Regions from separate parts of the Pseudoduganella sp. R-43 genome, predicted to be linked through region 1. Evidence: predicted binding sites of a transcription regulator. Region 1 holds the regulator's gene; the other holds the start of a gene.
What was found. The regulator HrcA, encoded in region 1, represses chaperone genes, less so after heat shock. The targets are predictions, from matches to a motif close to TTAGCACTCNNNNNNNNNGAGTGCTAA.
Positions count from the first base shown of each region.

Region 1 (7,781 bases):
CTACCTGGGGCGCGAGGAGATCGATACCATCACCCCGGCGCTGGAAGCTGCGCGCGCGCGCGGCATCGATGCGCGCGGCCCGTACCCGGCCGACACCCTGTTCCAGCCCAAGTATCTGAAAGACGCCGACTGCGTGCTGGCCATGTACCACGACCAGGGCTTGCCGGTGCTGAAGTACGCCACCTTCGGCCACGGCATCAACATCACGCTCGGCCTGCCGCTGATCCGCACCTCGGTCGACCACGGCACTGCGCTCGACCTGGCCGCGCAAGGCCTGGGCCGCGCCGACTGCTCCAGCATGCAGGCCGCACTGGAGGCGGCGCTGCAGATGGCGCAGGCCAGCCAATAAGCAGAAAGAACAACCATGAAACACATTGCCCGCAAACGCTTCGGCCAGAACTTCCTGCAGGACGACCGCGTCCTCGGCGACATCATCGATTCCATTGCGCCGGCCGCCGGCGACACCATGGTGGAAATCGGCCCCGGACTGGCCGCCATGACCGACCTGCTGCTCAAGTCCCTGCCGCACATGCACGTGGTGGAACTGGACCGCGACCTGGTGGCGCGCCTGGAAAAGCGTTACCCACGCGAAAAACTGACCATCCACGCCGGCGACGCGCTGAAGTTCGACTTTGGCTACATCCCGGTGCCGGAAGGGAAAAAGCTGCGCGTGGTGGGCAACCTGCCGTACAACATCTCTTCGCCGCTGCTGTTCCACCTGGCCGAATTCGCCCCCATCGTGCAGGACCAGCATTTCATGCTGCAAAAGGAAGTGGTGGAGCGCATGGTGGCCGAACCCGGCACCAAGGCCTACAGCCGGCTGTCGGTGATGCTGCAATGGCGCTACCGCATGGCCCTGCTGTTCATCGTGCCGCCGGACGCCTTCGACCCGCCGCCGAAAGTCGATTCGGCCATCGTGCGCATGATCCCGATCGAGCAGCCGCTGGCCTGCGACCCGGCACGGCTGGAAGCGGTGGTGCAGAAAGCCTTCTCGCAGCGCCGGAAAGTAATCCGCAACTGCGTGGCTGGCATGTTCACGCCGGAGCAGCTGGAAGCGGCCGGCATCAACCCGCAAGACCGCCCGGAAATGGTGCCGGTGGAAGCCTACGTCGCGCTGGCCAACCTGCCTGTCTGATTGAAAGTCGGGGTCAGGTCTGGCAATCCGCCACAAATTTCGCATAGCGAAATTTGTGGCGGATTGCCAGACCTGACCCCGACTTTCATGTGGCGATCAGTTCCAGCACCTGGTCTGCCACGCGCTCCCAGGTGAACGATTTGGCGTACTCGAGGCTGCCGGCGCTGGCGCTGAGCCAGTAGGCGGGCTGCTCGAATTTCTGGATTTCCCGGGTCCAGGCGGCGGCATCGAGGTGGGCGGCGTAGCGCGGGTGTTCCCCGGCCCAGGCCTTGATGCTGTCGAGCCCGTGGGTCAGGACGGGAATCCCGGCTGCCATCGCTTCCAGGATGGTCAGGCCAAAGCTTTCGTGGTCGGTCGGGTGCAGCAGCAGGAAGGCCTGGCGCAGGATGCCGATCACTTCTTCCTGGCGCTTTCTGCCGTGGAAAGTCATGCTTGGCTCGTTGCCGTACTTGGCCAGCAGGCTGTCCAGCAGCGGGCCGTCGCCGACGATGTCGAGGTGGTAGCCTTGCCGGGCCAGGCCGCTTTGCATGAAAAAGTCCGCCAGCCAGTCCACGTTCTTGCTGCCATCCAGGCGGCCGATGTACAGCAGGCGCTTGCCGGCCGGGTAGGCCGGTGGGCTGGGCGGGAAGAAGGCGCCGTCCACGCCCAGCGGCAGCGACTGGATCTCCAGGCCCCATTTCCGTCGGGTCTTTTCCGCTGCGCGGTATCCGAGGTAAAACACGTCCTTGGCCGGCACGCGCTTGAAGAAGCCGCGCAGCGATACGCCCGGCAGGAAATGGCGGCAACGCTGGCGCAGCGCCGGGTAGCGCTTCGACAAGAGGTAGGCATCGGCTTCGTAGAAGGTCACGATGTAGTCGTAGCGCGACAGGTCCATGCCGCTTTGCCCGAGCGAGCGGAAAAAGCTGTAGCTCTCGATCTTGAACGGACTGGTCATGAGCAGCTTGCTGAGCACTCGGTTCAGCTTGCTGTCGCGGGCGATGAACGGCAGGGTAAGCAGCTTGACGCCTTCCAGGTCGACCAGGCGCTTGCGGCCTGCGCCGGGCTCGCCGCTGAGCAGGGTGATCTGCGCCTTGTGCTTGAGGCGCTGGCAGAACTGGCTGACCACCGTTTCGGTGCCGCCAATATAGCCGGCAACGGTGGGGCAAATGAACAGCAGGTGTAGTTTTTCTTGTTTCAAGCGGTGCTTGCCTTCTACTTGGGGACGCTCTCGAAAAGTAGCCGACTATAGCTTACCAGCGGCGCAGCCAGCAAGGCTGACCCGGCGAGGGCAAGGTGGTCGGCGCCGGAACAAAAAAAAGCCCGCTCAGGGAGCGGGCTGAATCCATTTCTGTTAAGAAGTGGAGGAGACAGGTGTAATTATGCTGCGTCGCGGCATATTGTTCCAATTTATTTTTGGAATTCCAGTCATTCCACTTGCTTATATCACGCCGGGTTGCAGACCACTTGCACGTTGTTGCGGGGCTCGTCGCCCATTACGCCGCTACCGTTGAGGACTTCGCACTTCAGGCCGGGCGGCTGGGTCAGGACGCTGATGCCGTAGGCGGTGCCGACCGGGAGCAGGTTGGGCAGGGCGAAGGTGGTGGCGCCCTTGGCGACCACAATGCTCGAACTACCGTTCACCAGCGTCAAGTCGCCAGTGGTCAAGCGTTCCACGGTGCCGGTGACGGCGTAGGCGTTCTGGACGCAACTGATCTGGATGTTGATCGAGGTGGTGTGGCCAGCCGAACCGACATTGGTGCCGCCCAGGAAGTCACAGGTCATGTGCGCCGGCTGCTGCACGATCTCGACCTTGTATTCGGTGCCGTAGCTGATGCTGTTGGGGAAGCTGAAGGTGGTGGCGCCAGCTGGCACTTCGACGGTGTCGCCGGCAGCGGTTTTCAGCTTCAGGCCACTGTTGTTCAGGCCGGAAATGGTGCCGCCAATGGTGAAACTGGCTTTGCCGCCGCAGGCTGCCAGGGCGACGGCCAGCAGGGCCGCGACAAGGAATTTTGCTTTCATCTGGACTCTTTCTTAGTTGCAGGTAACAGTCACGATCAAGTTGAAATTGATATCCTTACTTGGCTCGATTTTGCCGGTACCGTTGCCGTTGGTGCCACCGGCGACCGTGCATTTCTGGCTGGGGTTGGTCGGTTGGTTCAGCACGGTGACCCCATACACGCTGCCGTTGCCGATCGGGGTGGCGAACTGCCAGCTGCCGTTGGCGGCCACGTTCACGGTCTGGGCCCCGTTGGCCAGCACCAGGCCGCTGCCGGCCAGGCCGCTGACCGTGCCGCCCAGCGGGTACGGGTCGGGGGTGCAGGTCACGACGGTCTGGTTGTAGGTGTAGTAGTTGATCTTGCCGGTGTTGTTGGCCAGCTTGCAGCTGACGTTGGCCGGCACGCTCTTGATGCTCACATTGAACTGGGAGTCCGGAGCCATCAGCGTCTTGAAGGAATAACTGCCGTTGCCAGCGGTGGTGATGGTCAGGTCGTCGCCGCCATTGTTCTGCAGCACCAGGTCGCCGCGGTCCAGTCCGAGGACCTGGACTACCAGGGCGATGCTGCCATTGCCCTTGCCGCCGCAGGCGGCCAGTCCGGCGACGCACAGCAGCGCGGCGGCGGCAGACAGATACTTACTCTTCATTCCACTTTCTCCAGTCGGTTGCGCGCGTCGCGCGGTCAAATCGGCGCCTATTTTAGTGCATTTGCACCATCCATAGCCGATTTGGCCAGCTTTTCCCTTGTAACAGCTTGCAACCGCGGCGCGGTACAATGCGCCCATGAAGCCGAAAGCCATCCTGTTCGACCTGGACGACACCCTGTGGCCGATCGCGCCTGTCATCGCTGAAGCGGAGCTGACGCTGCACGCCTGGCTGGCGGCCCATGCGCCCAGGGTGGCGGCGCAATGGTCGATCGATGCCTTGCGCGCGCACCGCGCCGAACTGGCGGCGGCCCAGCCGGAACTGCTGATCGACCTGGGCCAGCTGCGCCGCGCCAGCTTGCACGCGGCCTTTGCCGCGGCCGGCGAGGACGCCGCTCATGTCGAGGGCGCGATGGCGCACTTCTTTGCCGCGCGCAATGCAGTCACGCCGTACGACGATGTGCTGCCGGGCTTGCTCAAGCTGCGCCAGCATGTGCAGCTGGGCACGATTTCCAATGGCAATGCCGACCTGGAAGTGATCGGCCTGGCCCACCATTTCGAGGTATCGCTGGCGGCGGCCCGTTTCGGCGCGGCCAAGCCGGCGCCGGACATCTTCCGCGCGGCCTGCCAGGCGCTGGGCGTGGCGCCGCACGATGCGGTGTACGTGGGCGACGACCTGGCGCTGGACGTGGCGGGGGCGCAGGCGGCCGGCTTGCGCGCGGTGTGGATGAACCGACACGGCGCCGGCCTGCCGGACGGTGCGCCGCAGCCGGACGCGATTTGCGCCACGCTCGATGAATTGCTTGCGTGGCTGGAACAACAGTTGGCAGAATAGGCCTATGCATCTCGATATCCGTGCCCAAACCCTGCTCAAAGCCCTGGTTGAGCGTTACATCGCCGACGGCCAGCCGGTGGGCTCGCGCGCCCTGTCCAAGATCTCCGGGCTGGAGCTGTCGCCGGCCACCATCCGCAACATCATGGCCGACCTGGAAGAGCAGGGCTATGTGGCCAGCCCGCATACTTCGGCGGGACGGGTGCCGACCCCGCGCGGCTACCGCATCTTTGTCGACACCCTGCTGACGGTGCAGCACATCGATGAAAGCGCGGTGCAGGCCAGCCTGCGCGCGGCCTCGCCGCAGCCGCAAAAGCTGATTGCCAATGCGGCCCAGATGCTGTCGTCGCTGACCCAGTTTGCCGGCGTGGTGCTGGCGCCGCGCCACGAGTCGGTGTTCCAGCAGATCGAATTCCTGCGCCTGGGCGAAAAGCGGGTGCTGCTGGTGATTGTTTCACCCGGCGGCGACGTGCAAAACCGCATCCTGCTGACCGACGTCGATTACACGCCGGCCCAGTTGCAGCAGTCGGCCAATTTCATCAACCAGCACTATTCCGGGCTGTCGTTCGAGGACGTGCGCGGGCGCCTGCAGCATGAGCTGCGCCAGTTGCGCGACGATATGGGGCGCCTGATGCAGGCGGCGGTGGAGGCGGGCAGCGAGGCCATGGCCGAATCGGAAGACATGGTGATCGCCGGCGAGCGCAACCTGCTGTCGGTGGCCGACCTGTCCTCGAACATGAGCTCGCTGCGCGCGATGTTCGACCTGTTCGAGCAAAAGACCGGGCTGATGCAGCTATTGGACGTGTCGTCCAAGGCCTCCGGCGTGCAGATCTTCATCGGCGGCGAATCGCAGCTGGTGCCGATGGATGAAATGAGCGTGGTCACCGCGCCCTATGAGGCCAACGGCAAGATCGTGGGGACGCTGGGGGTGATCGGGCCGACCCGCATGGCGTACGAGCGGGTGATCCCGATTGTCGATATCACGTCGCGGCTGCTGTCGAACGCGCTGAGCAACCACTGAAAAATCAATGCTTGTGCGGGCAGTTGACCTTGGTGCAGCTGCCGTAGATGGCCAGCGCGTGTTCGGCGATCTTGAAGCCGCGCTCGGCGGCGATGCTTTGCTGGCGCTTTTCAATCTCTTCGTCGACGAATTCTTCCACCCGGCCGCAATCGAGGCAGACCAGGTGGTCGTGGTGCGAGCCTTCGTTGAGCTCGAAAATCGCCTTGCCGCTTTCGAAATGGTTGCGGTTGAGCAAGCCGGCCTGTTCGAACTGGGTCAGCACGCGGTACACCGTGGCCAGGCCGACGTCCATGTTTTCGGCCAGCAGCAGCTTGTACACGTCTTCCGCCGTCAGGTGGCGCACGGGGCTGCTCTGGAAAATATCGAGGATCTTCAGGCGCGGCAGGGTAGCCTTCAGGCCGGAGGCCTTCAGGTCGGTAGGGCTGTTACTCATGTTTGCTAACGTCAGTTGCGGGAAGTGCTTTATGATATAGCGTTTTAGGCACTTCTGCTCACGGAATTGAGGTATGCATAATATGCGTTTGACCCCGCTGTCTTTGTTGCAACGTAGCACTCCGCTGCTGGCTGCCGCCCTGTTGGCTGCCTGCGCCAGCAAGCCAGCCACCGTGGCCCCGGTGGAAGCCTCGCAGGGGGCCCAGACCACCCAGATCACCAAGACGCAGAAATTCCTGTGGTTCTTCTCGCCCTACCGCCCCGATATCCAGCAGGGCAATTTCGTGTCGAAGGAGATGCTGGCCCAGCTCAAGAACGGCATGACGAAGGACCAGGTCAAGTTCCTGCTCGGCACGCCGCTGATGGCCGATGCCTTCCACGGCAAGCGCTGGGACTACCCGTTCCGCCTGGCCAAGGGCAATGGCGAGCTGACCACCAGCACGGTGGTGGTGTTCTTCGACCAGGATGACAAGGTGGCCAGCTTCGAGGGCGGCGACCTGCCGACCGAACAGGAATACATCGCACGCATCGCCGGCCCGATCAAGGAATTCAAGAAGTCCGAGGATGCCAAGGGCAACCTGGCGCCGGGCAAGGCGCCGCTACCGGGCGGCCAGGAATCGGGCACCAAGCAATAACCGAGGAAACAGCGAGATGACGCAACTGAATATCGCCATCGCCGGCGCCAGCGGCCGCATGGGCCATATGTTGATCGAGGCGGTGCAGAAGGCGCCCGAGGCACGCCTGTCCGGCGCGCTGGACCGCGAAGGCGCGCCGGCCCTGGGCAGCGACGCCGCTGCCTTTACCGGCCAGCCGGCCGGCGTGGCCATCACCGCCGACCTGGCCGCCGGCCTGGCCGGCGCCGACGTGCTGATCGACTTCACCCGCCCGGAAGGGACCCTGGCCCACCTGGCCTACTGCGCCGAGCATGGCGTGAAGATGGTGATCGGCACCACCGGCTTCGATGAAGCGGGCAAGGCGGCCATCGCGGCGGCGGCGCAAAAGACCGCGATCGTGTTCGCGCCGAACATGAGCGTGGGCGTCAATGTGACGCTGAAGCTGCTGGAGTTCGCCGCCAAGCAGTTCGACCTGGGCTACGACATCGAGATCATCGAGGCGCACCACCGCCACAAGGTCGATGCGCCGTCCGGCACCGCGCTGAAAATGGGCGAGGTGATTGCCGATGCGCTGGGGCGAGACCTGAAGGAGTGCGGCGTGTTCGCGCGCGAAGGCGTGACCGGCCCGCGCGATCCGTCCTCGATCGGCTTTGCCACCGTGCGCGGCGGCGACATCATCGGCGACCATACCGTGATGTTTGCCACCGAGGGCGAGCGCATCGAAATCAGCCACAAGTCTTCTTCGCGCCAGCACTACGCCAACGGCTCGCTGCGCGCGGCACAATGGCTGGCCGACAAGAAGACCGGCTTGTACGATATGTACGACGTGCTGGGCCTGAACGGCTGATCGGCTGATGGAGCACTTTACCTTCGCCAGCTACTGGCAGCGCGGCGACGCAATCAGCCATGCCGTGGCCTACCTGCTGCTGGCGATGTCCCTGGCCTCCTGGTTCTTCATCCTGTGGAAGGGCTGGGCTTCGTGGCGCATCCGGCGCGCGGCGCCGGTGGTGCAGGCGTTCTGGGACGCGCCCTCAGTGGCCGATGGCGTGGCGCTGATGGCGGCGCGCGACCAGGAGCGAATCTTTGCGGCTGTGGCGCAGGCCGGGGCGCACCAGCTGGCGCACGCCA
Region 1 covers NZ_CP183988.1:6,556,180-6,563,960, reverse strand. Annotated here, with positions in the region: gene pdxA (4-hydroxythreonine-4-phosphate dehydrogenase PdxA) at 1-349, shown strand, start outside; gene rsmA (16S rRNA (adenine(1518)-N(6)/adenine(1519)-N(6))-dimethyltransferase RsmA) at 365-1,135, shown strand; gene ACN9M3_RS29965 (glycosyltransferase family 4 protein) at 1,221-2,312, opposite strand; gene ACN9M3_RS29960 (hypothetical protein) at 2,558-3,133, opposite strand; gene ACN9M3_RS29955 (hypothetical protein) at 3,146-3,757, opposite strand; gene ACN9M3_RS29950 (HAD family hydrolase) at 3,894-4,589, shown strand; gene hrcA (heat-inducible transcriptional repressor HrcA) at 4,594-5,607, shown strand; gene fur (ferric iron uptake transcriptional regulator) at 5,612-6,040, opposite strand; gene ACN9M3_RS29935 (outer membrane protein assembly factor BamE) at 6,147-6,674, shown strand; gene dapB (4-hydroxy-tetrahydrodipicolinate reductase) at 6,691-7,500, shown strand; gene ACN9M3_RS29925 (MotA/TolQ/ExbB proton channel family protein) at 7,508-7,781, shown strand, end outside.

Region 2 (7,781 bases), 890 kb from region 1:
CAGCGAGCCGGCAGGCGGCGCCAGGTTCGATTGCGGGTGGCGTTCGGCCAGCATCAGCATCAGGGCCGCCGATTCGGCGAAGGGCTTGCCGTCGATGAGGAGGGTAGGCACCTTGCCTTGCGGGTTGATGCGCAGGTATTCAGGACTGCGCTGCTGGCCCGCTTCAAGGTCGATTGCCACCAGTTCGTAAGGCACGCCGATCTCTTTCAGCGCCGCGTGGATCGCCAGGCTGGCTGCACCTTTGCCGTAATAGAGGGTGTACATGGTCTAGTCCTTCAAGCCTTTGCGCCATTGATCGAGCGACATCAGCTCGCCGCTGATATCGTCTTCAACCAGGATATCGCCGTTCACGTGCGAGACCAGAAAGCTGGCCACGGCTTGCGCCATGTCGTCGCCGTTCTCCACGAAAATGAGCTGGTAATAAGGGCTGCCGTTCACGTCGCGCGGCGCCGGATCGGTTTCAAGCAGCGCACCATGGCGCTCGCCGCCGCTGCGCTTTTCGATGGCGTCCGCCAGCCGTTTCAGCTCCGGCAGCGCCATCAGTTTTTCAACCGCCTGGTCGCGGCTCAGGTTTGCTTTCGCTGCTGGCATGGCCACAGGCGCCGCAGCGGCCATCGGCGCAGCAGTTGCATGGATGTTGTGATTGCTTGCATACCAGGCACCGATACCTGCAAGGAGCAGGCCGGCAACGGCGCCGGCGATGGCGGATTTACGGGAGGAAGACATTGCTTGGCACGACCATGCGGTGAAAGTGCGCCAATACTAACAGAATTAAAAAGCCTGCGAGGCGTGAACCAGGCAGGCTTTCGGGATACGCAGAGTGGACGCTTACTGCTTGCGGCGGCGCAGGGCAAGGCCCATCATGCCCAGGCCGAGCAGCATCGAGGCGATGGTTGCAGGCTCCGGTACGGCTTTCAGCGAGACGTTATCGAGCGAACCGCCGATGCTGTCGCTGATGCCGGAAGCCTGGAAGCTCAGGTTCGACAGGCTGCCGACGGCAAACATCGACAACTCAATCTTGAACCAATTGGTCTTCGAGGTGAAGTTGTCTTGCTCGACGTGCTTCAGCAGATTGCCGTTCCACAGCACGTCGATGCCGTTGGTGGCGGCCGATGTGTGTTCGCGCGGGGCGTAGTAGAAAGACAGGTTGTACCTGCCGCCGGCGACGGTGTCGATGGTCTGGCTGATCCAGCTATTGACCGAGGAATCCAGTTCCAGGAAGTTGCCGCCGTCCTGGGCCGTACCGGCCACGTTATTGCGCACTTCAACGCCTTTTGAGCCGACGCTCCATCCGTCCAGCGCGGACTTGATGGTCCAGGAACCAGCGGCGACGCCGTTCTTTTCAAAGCTGCCATTGGTGATCAATTCCATCGGGCCCGCATAGGCGGTGCCTGCGACGACAAACAGGAGGGCGGTCAGAAGTTTCTTCATATTGTCGAAATTAAATGAAGGTTGCGTAAAAGTTATTGTGATTGTAGCACGGTTATTTGCCGGCTTCTTTTTGCGCATAGGGGAAATGATGTATCTCAATGAAGAAAAAGCCTGCAAGGCGCAAACCTTGCAGGCTTTTTAGTCAGCTGTGAGGCTGTCGGCGATTACATCATGCCGTCCATGCCACCCATACCGCCCATACCGCCCATGCCACCCATGCCGCCGGCTGGCTTGTCTTCTACGACTTCGGCAACCATGCAGTCGGTGGTCAGCATCAGGCCAGCGATGGAGGCTGCGTTCTGCAGAGCGGAACGGGTTACCTTGGCTGGGTCCAGCACGCCCATTTCAACCATGTCGCCGTAGGTGCCGTTGGCAGCGTTGTAGCCGTAGTTGCCGGTGCCGGCTTGGACGGCGTTCACAACCACCGAAGCTTCTTCGCCGGCGTTGGTGACGATCATGCGCAGTGGCTCTTCCATTGCGCGCAGCACGATCTTGATGCCTGCGTCCTGGTCGGCGTTGTCGCCTTTCACGTTCAGCGAAGCGCGGGCACGCAGCAGGGCTACGCCGCCGCCTGGCACAATGCCTTCTTCCACAGCTGCGCGGGTTGCGTGCAGTGCGTCTTCAACGCGGGCCTTCTTCTCTTTCATCTCGACTTCGGTGGCTGCGCCAACCTTGATCACGGCAACGCCGCCGGCCAGCTTGGCCACGCGCTCTTGCAGTTTTTCGCGGTCGTAGTCGGAGGTCGCGCCTTCGATCTGGGTGCGGATCTGTGCCACGCGGCCTTCGATGGCCGAAGCTTCGCCTGCGCCGTCGATGACAATGGTGTTTTCCTTGCCCACTTCGATGCGCTTGGCTTGGCCCAGTTCTGCCAGGGTGGCTTTTTCCAGGGTCAGGCCGACTTCTTCAGCCACTACCTGGCCGCCGGTCAGGATGGCGATGTCTTCCAGCATGGCCTTGCGACGGTCGCCGAAGCCAGGAGCTTTCACTGCGCAGGTCTTCAGGATGCCGCGGATGTTGTTGACCACCAGGGTCGCCAGTGCTTCGCCTTCGATGTCTTCAGCGATGATCAGCAGTGGACGGCCGGCTTTTGCTACTTGCTCCAGTACTGGCAGCAGGTCGCGGATGTTGGAGATCTTCTTGTCGCACAGCAGGACGAATGGGTTCTCCAGGACGGCAACTTGCTTTTCCTGGTTGTTGATGAAGTATGGGGACAGGTAGCCGCGGTCGAACTGCATGCCTTCCACGATGTCCAGCTCGTCGTGCAGGGACTTGCCGTCTTCAACGGTGATGACGCCTTCCTTGCCCACTTTTTCCATCGCTTCGGAGATGCGCTCGCCGATCGATGCGTCGGAGTTGGCGGAGATCGCGCCAACCTGGGCGATTTCCTTGGAGGTGGTGCATGGCTTGGAGATGGACTTCAGCTGTTCGACGGTGGCAGCAACTGCCTTGTCGATGCCGCGCTTCAGGTCCATCGGGTTCATGCCGGCGGCAACGTATTTCATGCCTTCGCGGACGATGGCCTGGGCCAGCACGGTTGCGGTGGTGGTACCGTCACCGGCGTTGTCGGAGGTCTTGGAAGCGACTTCCTTGACCATCTGCGCGCCCATGTTCATCAGCTTGTCTTTCAGTTCGATCTCTTTGGCGACCGAAACGCCGTCCTTGGTGACGGTTGGGGCGCCGAAGGAGCGCTCCAGCACCACGTTGCGGCCTTTCGGGCCCAGGGTGACTTTCACTGCGTTGGCGAGGATGTTCACGCCTTCGACCATCTTGGAACGTGCGGAATCGCCGAAAATGACTTCTTTAGCTGCCATGTTTGTTTCTCCTGAATTCTGTATCTAGGGGGCTGTGATTACTTCTGTACCACGGCCATGATGTCTTCTTCGCGCATTACCAGCAGTTCCTGGCCGTCTACCTTGACGGCTTGGCCGGCGTATTTGCCGAACAGAACGCGGTCGCCCACTTTCACTTCCAGAGCACGCACGGTGCCGTTGTCAGCAACTTTGCCGTTGCCAACTGCCAGCACTTCACCCTGGTCCGGCTTTTCAGCGGCTGCATCAGGGATGATCAGGCCGGACGCGGTCTTGGTTTCCTGGTCCAGGCGTTTGACGATGACGCGGTCATGCAAAGGGCGAAGGTTCATACAAAACTCCTTTTACTCGGTTTATTGACAGTTGTTAGCACTCTCGGCTAACGAGTGCCAACAATTATAGGGACGACACTTTCCCTTTTCAAGGGAATTTCTTTGCGCTTGGTCAAGCGTTGAATTGATATCAATCATGCCAGAGATGCAACGGCATGGCGCGCGAGTGGCGGGGAGGGGGTAAAGCGGGGCAGTTATAAAAGAAAAATGGGACCGTCGCCGGTCCCATCATGGTCACGCACGCAGATCAATGCTGTTTGCGGCGATGCACGCCGGCCATGCCGAGCAGGCCGATGCCGAGCAACCCCAGCACGCCCGGTTCAGGGACGGGGGCGACAAAATCGAGGATACCGCCTTCCTGCGTGATGGCAATGTCGAGGGCGTTGGTGCAATCCACGGTATCGCAATCGACGCCTTGCGTGGTGTTGTTGAATGCTGCGAACGAGGCAGTGTAGAACGGATCCGGGTCGAAGAAGTAGGCTTTGCCTTCCGCGGTCAGGAACCAGCTCATGGTGACGTTCTGGAACACGCCGCCGAGGTTGTCGATGCCGCCTACGCCATTGTAGGCAAAGTCGGACCAGGCCAGCTGGGTCTGGGCGCCGGCAAAGTTAATGGACGGATCGGTTCCGACCACGGCCTGGTTATAGGTGTTGTCGTTGCCGACGTCGGCCCACAGCTGCAGCGACAGCGCGGTCGGGGTGCAGGAAACGCCCGGGCCAAGAATGCCGCTGCAAGAGAAGTCCTGGTGGAACGTGGCATACAAGCCATAGTCGAAGTTGACGCGGGTATCCGTAGTCGACACGTTGTTCGAATTCAGCGAAAAGCCGCTGAACACGATGTAGCCGTTGGACACGTAATTGTTGCCCACGCCGGTATAGGCCACGCGCGCGGACGACACGCCGTTGATGGCGTCGGCGGTGAAGATGTTGCCGGCAGGTGCCAGTCCCGTTGGGTCCACCTGGAAGGAGGGTGCAGCGGCAGCGCTGCCAGTTGCCAGAGCGCCAAACGCTAGCAGCATGCTGGCGGCCAGGCCGCGAACGCTAGGTGTGAGAATCTTCATTACATTTCTCCGTTGAGAGGATAAAGCACCAGTTTTGGGATGACTGAGCATTAAATTTGTTCAGGTCATGATCTTTATCAAAGCAATACATATGCCACATTTAAAATGCGGCCGAAAAACAAAAACTTAGTATTAACTTTCAAACCATGTTGTTTGCGCTGCGCGGCCTGCTCTGTAAAATATTCCGACATGTAGCTTCTCAAGATTAAGTAGCAAATTCAATGACTTGGATGATATATTTGGTGAGCATTCGCATGTTTTGATATTTTGTGTGACTTTTTATGCCGCGCTCGGCGTGAGTATTAATTTAAAATTAAACTGCATTTATTTCGACTGCGCGGCAAGCATTGCCGAGAATTTGCGCTTGGCTAACTGAATTGCTAGCCAGTTCAGGGGATGGCTATTGCCGCCCGGTCGCCAGGTGTAGACGAATTTGTCGCGATAGGCGTCGTACTGGAAGCCATGCGGTGCGGCCAGGATCTTGCCGCGCTTGAGCATCATCTTGACGGCCTGGGTGGCGGCCACGCCCGAGCAAAGCTGGCAAGCCATCGAGGTCGAGGCGCCGCGCCGCTCCGCCAGGTTGATACCGCCCGGCACCAGGTAGCTGCGATGCAGGGCGGCCGGCGCTAGGCCGACCAGGAAGCGGATTGCCATGTCCAGCTCCGGCAGGTCGCCCCAGCCGAAGTACTCTTCGAAGGTCGTCCCGCCCGGCACGAAGTTCAGGCCCGCCACGCTCATGCCCAGCGGCGCCGCGCAAGTGGCCGGCACGCCCAGCGCCTCGCACATGGCATAGGTCTGCTTGCGCGCCTCGAAGGCGAAGAAGTCGAGCCCGTCGACATACACGTCCGCCCCCTGCAGGAAATCGCGCAGGTTGCCCTGGTTGACGCCCTGCGGAAAGGTGCGGATCTTGACTTCGGGGTTGATGTCGCGCGCCATGCGCGCCATCACCTCCACCTTGGGCTGGCCCAGCGTCGACATGAAGGCGCCGGCCTGGCGGTTGAAGTTGGGGATGTCGAAGGTGTCGAAGTCGGCCAGGTGGAAGGCGCCCACGCCCATGCGCGCCAAGGCCAGCAAATGCACGCCGCCCACGCCGCCGACGCCGGCGATCGCCACGCATTTGTTGCGCAGTGCCTGCTGCTCCGCTTCGGTGACCCAGCCGATATTGCGCGAGAAGGCTTGCTCGTAATCGAAGCGGCGTTCGGTGTTGGATTCGGCCATGGCGATTATTCCTGTTCCCGCAGGCGGTTGATGATTCCCGCTTCTTCATGCTGCGAGAAGAACAGGGGATAGAAGGAACGTTCCTCGGAATCGGGCTGTCCGCCATGGAGGCGGATCTGCTCCTTCATGTACGACAGTTCGATGTGCATCAGCACCCCGCGCACGTTGACGCGCGGATTGACGACCTCTTCGCCAAGCTGGCGAAAGCCGAGCATGCGCTGGTAGAACTGGCGATGGCGCGGCGTGACTTCGATGAACAGCACGTCGTAGCGGTGGATGTCGTAGGCATACATGACGGCCAGGTGGATCAGCGCTGCCAGGTAGCTCTTCGATTTTGGCCCCATGTCGAAGGCCAGCTTGATGAATTCGCAGACACGTTTGCCGCGCGCCCGGAAGGCGTCGATCTCGGCGCGGAACAGCTGGTCGGCCAGGATGCCGGATGGGCTGTCCAGCCCCAGGGTCAGCGTGCCGACTGCTTCGTCGCGGTTGTGCGCCATGAGCGTGACGCGGTTCGGGTCATCGGTCAGTGCATGGGTGCCCTCCAGGCCACGCCAGGCGTACATCTTGTGGATCAGCATGCTAGCCTTGCTACGCCCTTCGGGCGTGTCGACTAATCTGATGCCGAAGGTGTTCTCCCCGGTGACGATGTCCTGCATTTCCGCCAGCAAGCGGTCATCGCGAAAGGGGTCGTCGGTGCGTGTTGCGTCCAGCGCAGCGTCGACCCGTTCGACCTGCTTGTACTGCATAGTCCCTCCCAGCAAAACTTGTCAGAATTTGTGGTCTTTTCGTAAATAAATAATGACAAGTTCAGCTTGCTGTCGCAACGGGAGCTCATGCAAGCGTGCGCGGGAAGGGCGTGCCGGCACGTCCTCTCTATGAACGAAGGGTGTTTGGTATTTCCGGACGGCTATATTTCTTGGGAGCTTGATATGCCTGAAATGCTAGTCAGTTGTCGCTTGCGCTTGCAGGCAGGGACAGGCTGAACGTCACCTCGCTGGAGGTGCAGTCGGACAGGCGCAGTTCGCCGCCGTGGGCGCGGGCGATCTCGCGCGCCAGGGCCAGGCCCAGTCCCACGCCGGCCACGCGGCGGTTGTAGGCATGGCCGGCGCGGTAGAAGCGGTCGAACAGGCGGTCGCGCTGCTCGATGGCGATGCCGGCGGAGGCGTTGGCCACGTCGATCTGCCAGCCGCTGGCGGTGCGGCGGCCGGTGATGGCGATCCAGCCTTGCGGCACGCCGTATTTGACGGCATTGCTGACCAGGTTTTGCAGTACCTGGCGCAGCAGGTCCGCATCGCCTTGCGCCTGCATGCGCGGCGGCATGTCAAGCCGCAGCGGGCGCTCGGGCGCCATCAGGTCCAGGTCGTCGGCCAGTTCGCGCAGGACCGGCACCAGGTCGAGCGCCTGCATCGGTATCTGGAGCTGGCCGGCGTCCGCGCGCGACAGCATCAGCAGCTTGCGCACCACGTTGTCGAGACGGCGCACTTCGTCCAGCATGTCGGCCAGCGACTGTTCCAGTTCCGGATAGGCGGCGGCGCGTTCGAAGGCCCGTTCCAGCTCGCCCTGCAGGATCGAGACCGGCGTGCGCAGTTCGTGCGCGGCGTCGCCGGAGAAGCGGGCCGACTGCAGGAAGCTGCGCTCGAGCCGGTCCAGCATGTCGTTGAACACCGTGACCAGGCGCTCGAACTCCTGCACCTCCTCGTCGGCCGCCACGCGCTGGCGCAAATCGCTGGCGCGAATGCGCTCCATCACGCTGCTCAGGTGCTCGATCGGACGCATGGCGCGCCCGGCCAGGTACCAGGCCACGCCGCATACGATCAGGCACAGCACGACCACGAATGCGCCGAAGCGCTTGATCGACACGGCCAGCTGCGCTTCCGACAGGGTGGTGTTGACGCCCATCTGCACCAGCACGCTGCCGCGCCGGACCTGGCC
Region 2 covers NZ_CP183988.1:5,662,215-5,669,995, reverse strand. Annotated here, with positions in the region: gene ACN9M3_RS25900 (glutathione S-transferase family protein) at 1-264, opposite strand, end outside; gene ACN9M3_RS25895 (hypothetical protein) at 268-726, opposite strand; gene ACN9M3_RS25890 (PEP-CTERM sorting domain-containing protein) at 829-1,431, opposite strand; gene groL (chaperonin GroEL) at 1,596-3,242, opposite strand; gene groES (co-chaperone GroES) at 3,281-3,571, opposite strand; gene pepA (flocculation-associated PEP-CTERM protein PepA) at 3,819-4,631, opposite strand; gene ACN9M3_RS25870 (ThiF family adenylyltransferase) at 4,956-5,849, opposite strand; gene ACN9M3_RS25865 (N-acyl amino acid synthase FeeM domain-containing protein) at 5,855-6,595, opposite strand; gene ACN9M3_RS25860 (sensor histidine kinase) at 6,795-7,781, opposite strand, start outside.
Region 2: a site for HrcA is predicted at 3,606-3,632, ahead of groES (co-chaperone GroES). Genes of this name have one in related genera too.